2 linked regions of the Ammoniphilus sp. CFH 90114 genome follow. The protein of the gene in region 1 interacts with the protein of each later gene in a pairwise test. Links are inferred from orthologs where the notes say so. Each region holds a gene or a part of one and is shown in the gene's direction. Other genes may lie near its edges.

Evidence for each region.
Region 2: the proteins of pknB (region 1) and EIZ39_RS23025 interact in binary tests that used the Bacillus subtilis proteins (3 or more experiments, as listed by UniProt). The link is inferred for Ammoniphilus sp. CFH 90114 from one-to-one orthologs.

Annotation. Positions count from the first base shown.
Region 1 is NZ_SDLI01000001.1:427,376-430,706, forward strand. The notes cover bases 177-3,175. They hold pknB (Stk1 family PASTA domain-containing Ser/Thr kinase), read left to right. Parts: upstream 177-705; coding sequence 706-2,646; downstream 2,647-3,175. Other genes in these bases: EIZ39_RS02250 (Stp1/IreP family PP2C-type Ser/Thr phosphatase), read left to right, coding at 177-709; rsgA (ribosome small subunit-dependent GTPase A), read left to right, coding at 2,664-3,175. In the rest of the region: more of EIZ39_RS02250, read left to right, coding at 1-176; more of rsgA, read left to right, coding at 3,176-3,331. UniProt on the Bacillus subtilis protein: Protein kinase that is responsible for triggering spore germination in response to muropeptides, signaling bacteria to exit dormancy.
Region 2 is NZ_SDLI01000016.1:15,715-18,764, reverse strand. What follows is about bases 1-2,718. They hold EIZ39_RS23025 (serine/threonine protein kinase), read left to right. Parts: upstream 1-848; coding sequence 849-1,589; downstream 1,590-2,718. Other genes in these bases: EIZ39_RS23020 (DMT family transporter), read right to left, coding at 1,641-2,555; EIZ39_RS23035 (metallophosphoesterase family protein), read left to right, coding at 1-545.

The DNA of each region.
Region 1 (3,331 bases):
TGCGGTTGTCATAGTAGAAAATGGATACTTGGTCGCCATTGTCGCCGACGGAATGGGTGGACATCAAGCAGGGGATGTAGCTAGCCTTATGGCCGTAGACATCGTGAAGATGGAGCTTTCGGACTTGCCTAAGAATATGGGTCCGGAAGAAGCTATTGATCGCTTAGACCGCGCGATTCTTAAAGCGAATGACGCAATATACAGCTATTCCAAAAGCCACGATGACTGCCATGGTATGGGGACCACGGTAGCAGCTTGTCTAGTGAATAAGGAATGGCTTGTAGTCGGCCATATTGGGGATAGTCGAATTTATCGCATTTCTGGGGAACAGATTACTCAATTGACGGAAGATCATTCTTTGGTTAATGAACTTTTAAAAAACGGTCAAATCTCTAAAGAAGAGGCAGCCACCCATCCTCAAAAAAATATCTTGATCCGAGCTCTTGGAACGGATCATGATGTGGATGTAGAGCTCAAGGCATTGGAGTGGGAGCCGGGAGATCGTCTACTTCTTTGTTCCGATGGTTTGTCTAATAAGATATCCCCTCAAGGTATTCTGGATATCGTTAAGCGTGTCAACACACCAGAGGAAGCGGTCGAGGAACTGGTCGAGGAAGCCTTGCGTGCCGGTGGAGAAGACAACATCACGGCCATCGTCGTTGCTGATAAGGATAATCCTCCTTCTGAAGGAAGTGAGGTGTCTGGATGATCGGAAAGCGCCTTGGCGGTCGGTACGAAGTAGAACAGAGAATCGGCGGCGGGGGTATGGCTGTCGTTTACAAGGCTCATGATAATCTTCTTAATCGTACGGTGGCCCTCAAGATCTTGAGATCCCAGTTTGGACATGATGATGATTTTATTGGCAGGTTTCGTCGAGAAGCTCAAGCAGCGGCTAGTCTTTCCCATCCCAATGTGGTGAATGTTTATGATGTGGGGGAAGAAGACGACATCCAATACATTGTCATGGAGTATATTGAAGGGTTAACTCTGAAAGAACTCATTATCCAAAAAGGAAAACTAGATGTTGAACAAGCCGTACATATCGCTATTCAGATATGTGATGCGCTAGAGCATGCCCATCACAACCATATCATTCACCGAGATATTAAGCCTCACAATATTTTGATTGGTTCTAGGGGAAGGGTTAAAGTAACGGACTTTGGTATTGCTCGTGCTGTCACTTCTGCTACGATCACCCATACGGGCTCCGTCATTGGTTCTGTTCATTATTTTTCTCCAGAACAGGCGAGAGGTGGCATTAGTGGAGAGAAGTCAGACCTTTATTCCTTAGGTATTGTGCTGTATGAGATGGTGACAGGACAAGTGCCGTTTTCTGGTGATTCTCCGATAAGCGTTGCACTTAAGCACCTCCAAGAAAACATTATTCCACCGCGGGAGTTGAATCCTGATATCCCTCAGAGTCTGGAAAATGTAATGCTAAGAGCTTTAGTGAAGGATCCTCTTCATCGTTATCAATCGGCTAAGGAGATGCAGAGAGATCTACGCACTTGCCTAAATCCGGAACGATTGAATGAACCACCCTTAGTTATAGAACATGACGATGATGAATCTACGCGGGTTATTCCAGCGATTACGCCAGAAATGATGAAACAAATGGAAGGCAAGGAGCTGTTTGATGAAGACGATCACAGAAACAGTCATCGTCGTGAAGGGGAAAAGGAAAAGAAACCTCGTAAATGGGTGAAATCTATTGCCTGGATCAGCTTTTTATCTGCTTTCTTCATCGCTGCTCTATATGGGTTTAATTTTCTAATAGGTATCTTTTATGTACCTGAAGTTGTCACGCCCAGGGTAGAAGGGATGTATTTAGAAGAAGCGGTAAAAGTTCTGAAGCAAAAGGACCTTGGCTACGTTATTCAAGAACGATTTAACGATGAAGTACCAAGGGATATGGTGATTAGACAGACCCCTCCGCCTAGTATGAGGGTCAAACAAAAATCAGAGATCACGTTATTTGTAAGCAAGGGACAACAGCAAATTTCGATGCCAGATTTAGTAGGGTTACCTGAACGCCACATTGAACTGCAGCTTGAGAAATTTTCCAAAGTGAATATTGAGCGCAAGCCGAGTAATGAATATGCAACAGGGATCGTAATGGCACAGGAACCAGGAGCTGGAGAAATGGTAACTCCTTCTCAAACCAATGTACTCATATCTATAAGTTCCGGTAAAGAAACGGTCCTTATGCCTGAGTTAATTGGACTCACATTAGAACAGGCAGAATCGGTGCTGGTTAAGAATGGTTTAAAAAAAGGCAAGGTGAAACTCGAGCCTAGCTATGTGAAAAAAGGGATTGTATTTAGGCAGTACCCTTTTCAGCCAGGAAGTCAAGCGTCTCCCGGTGCCGAAATCGAACTTGCGGTGAGTAGTGGATTCCCAACGGATGCTAAGACGGTTTCTGAGCCTGTTCTGGTACTCTTGGGAGATCACCCTGCTGCTGATATATTAATCCTGGTGACGGATGCAAGAGGGAAGGATATTGAATTGGTAAGAAGAACGATTCGTCAATCTGATACGTTTGATGTAGAGGTTGTTCTGTCACCCTCCCAAGATGCTACGATCACTATTTATAAAGACGGGAGTCTACTGGAAAAACGGAATATCCAATATGCGGATGTTCCTTGATGCACAGGAGGAAGGGCATGCCTGAAGGTAGGATTATTAAGGCATTAAGCGGCTATTATTACGTTTTGGATGGACAATCGATTTGGCAGTGCAGGGCTCGCGGCTTATTTAAGAAAAAGGGAATTACACCGTTAGTTGGCGATTGGGTGGAATATGATCAGGAAAGCAACGAGGAAGGATATATTCAATCTGTTGGAGAACGTACCACCGAACTGGTTCGTCCTCCAATAGCCAATGTGGATCAGGCTGTTTTGGTTTTTTCCCTAGCTCAACCTGCTATGAGTCATTTGTTATTGGATAAGTTCTTAGTGCATACGGAATCAGCAGGAGTTAGGTCCATTATTTGTCTTTCTAAGGCTGATCTTGCGGAAGATGAAATTGATGAGATTGAACAGTTATACCAGAGGATTGGATATGAAGTATTGGTGACGAGTAAGTACTCTGATCAAGGAATAGCGAAGCTAAGAGAAATGCTTCAAGGACATATTACGGTATTGGCTGGACAATCTGGTGTAGGAAAATCTACTCTATTGAACGCCTTGTTCCCTGGTTCCAACCTGCAAACAGGGGAAGTAAGTGAGCGGTTAAGAAGAGGAAAGCATACGACTAGACATGTAGAGTTAATTCCTGTGGAAGGAGGCTTCGTAGCAGATACTCCAGGTTTTAGCCAACTAGATTTCTTTGA
Region 2 (3,050 bases), on another replicon or contig:
CTTATACGTTGAAATCGAATGTGACATTCCTTGATCCAGGAGAGGAAGTTTGGCATTTAGATAAATTTCAAACGGCAGGCCAACGGAAAACCATCTTGCTGTCACATCATCCCCTGTTTAGCGCCAAAGGGATTGGTAGGGATCGACAGGGCCAACGGGTGGCGGTCAATAATCATTTGCAAGGAACCTTTAACAAAGTCATGGATCAAGTTGCTTTATGGTTATGGGGACATGAACATAATTTGATCGTCTTCGATCCTTACGTGTCACTGAGGAAAGGTCGATGTATCGGTTCCGGGGCGATTCCGAAGATGGCGAATCAAAAACCGTACCAACCAATTCTCAACCTGAATCTACAGGGGCAGCAACACCCCCCGAAGATGAATCTCAAAAAAGCAAAGCTGAGTAGCAATCCCGATGGATTCTACTATCACGCGTATGCGGTGATGTCGGTCAACGGTCCAGAGGCGTCCATCGGGTATTATGAGGTGGATTCCCTTCGGAAAGCTCAGAGTCGACTAGTGTATAGGGAAACGGTGGAGTAGACAGACGGTGTGAAGCCGTCTTTTTTTTGTTGGTGAATAAAATGACCTTCAGTCCTATATTCAGGGATACCGGATATAAGGTATAACTAGTCTATAAGGAAAAAGGAGTGATCAGATGTTCGGTAAACTGGTAAAAATACTTATGAACAAATTCCTAGGACGCAGTGGATCTCATAAACACTATAAATATAGCAGCAGTGACGATCGCAAGGGCAAAAGAAATTTTGGTCGAGGACAATCGTATTATGGACAATCTCATTATAAGAAAAAGAAGCATTCCAGCTTTTTTAGCAGTTAAAAGTGATGATAAAGAAGATCTGGTCTTACTTTCAGGATCGACCCTATCCAGCGGGAACAGTTATCGGTGATCGATATGAACTGGTGAAGATTTTGGGAATGGGGAGTTACGGCATCACGTACTTTTGCAGGGATCAGATCGGGGGTAGGAATTGTGTGGTTAAGCAACTCAAGCCTAGCAAGAAGAAAACAAAACAAGGAGGGCAGGCTTACGAGTATGAAACGACCCTCTTGCAGCAGCTGGATCACCCGTCCATCCCGAAATTTTATCAGCAGTTTCAGCACGGAGGGGATTATTTCTTCTCGATGGAATACATGGAGGGGAGAAACTTTGAAGATTTGATTTTCGAAGATCAAACAAAATATAACGAAAGAGAATCTTTACGAATCATTCAACAGCTGCTCCCCATTGTGGAATACCTTCATGAGAACGGAATTAGTCATGGAGACATTCGAATTCCCAACGTGATGATGGATCAACAGCAACATATGAAGTTGATTGACTTTGGATTAGCTCGAGAGATAGCCAATGAGTCGGATCGTGACTTTAACGCTCTAGGGCACTTTTTGCTCTTTCTCTTATATACCACTTATGTCTCGGATAAGAAGAAGGAAGCGAGCTGGGAGGAGGAGCTGACCCTCCGTCCTTCAACGAGGAGCGTGATTCGAAGATTATTTGAACTCGATGAACCTTATTCTAGCCTCAGGGAGTTAAGTGATGATTTAACTAGGGCAATTAATACTTAGAGATAAAGAGAAAATAGCAACAGAAACGAGAGGGAGAGCCCTCTCGTTCGTTCAAGATTTCTGTACCAAAGGTTTGGCGTCCGTCAAGCTTTCTTTATGAAAAGTGGTAATCGATACCCCAAGAAGAATGAACACGGCGCCGACCAAGAAGTTCAGTTCCAGCTGTTCACCTAGGAGCAGCCATCCGAAGAAAGTGCCGACGACAGGCTGTAAGAAGAAAAATAAAGCCCCGACTGATGCATCCATTAATTCCATTCCCTTATTCCATAAGAAGAAGGCTCCCGCTGTGGAGATGACTCCTAGATAGAGAATGCCGAAGATGACCGAAGTATTTAACTGGATTTGGGCTGTTTGTATTTCCCATGCCATAACAGGTGTTGTAAATAGTAAAGCAAAGAACACCGCATAGGTTGTTAGGGTTAGTGTGTCGTGACGAACGGATGCCACTTTGGCATACACGGAGAGAAGAGCCCAAGTTAAGGCCGCCCCAATAAGGAATAGAACTCCCCAGAAGTAATCGCCATGAGTTCCATCATAACCAATAATGAAGGTCACTCCAACACTCGATAGGAGTAAGGCGACGAGCTTTGCCCAGGTAATCCGCTCTTTTAGCACCAAGCGAGCAAAGATGACGATGAAGGCAGGTGTTGCTGAGGTTACAAGCGCTCCGGTGTGAGCATCTGAAAGCTTTGTCCCCATAAATTGGAAAGAGATGGATGCAAAGTATCCGATAAAACCAATCCACACAAACAGTTTCCAGTCCTGTTTGGATAGCTTGAGCTTCTCTTTGCCTCGTCTGGTCCATTTTAAAGCAGCATATAGAACGGCAAACGCAACAATATAGCGAAACCAAACCAAGGTAAGAGGCGGAACGTAATCTAAGACATACTTACTAACGACATACATGCCACCCCAGATCGCGGCGGCTAATGATAAACAAATGGCTCCAAGTAAAGTGGACTTCATCGATGATCCCTCCGTTCTTTAGGTCAATAAGCTATACCTAAAACGGAGTTGCGTTGCGCGTTCTCCGTTTTAGATTAGTGGAGAACGGGGGTATCAATTTCAAAACAAGTGACGTAATACATTCTTTTGGCCTCCTTTTATGATCTTTTTACCTGATCGTACCATCTCAGGACGAAAAAGGGAACGAAAAGATATAATAAGCTGATCCTCAATCAGGTGACTGGTTAAGGTATCCATTGCTTTATTAACGTAAAAGAGGTATAGTAAGAGATGTTGAGAAAAGGTATAATTCGCGATGTGGAATTCACATTTTACAAAGGGTTATCACTTGATGGATGGTTGCTCTTTGTAATGTGTGAATTTTTTTTGCACATAACCTAGTCCATCTTTCCCCGTAATAAATATACCTCTTTTGTCTAATCACTTTCTAATTGACTCCACCATTATATTTTAAGATTTCAATTCGCACTGGCACGGTCTTCGGAGCCGTAAGGA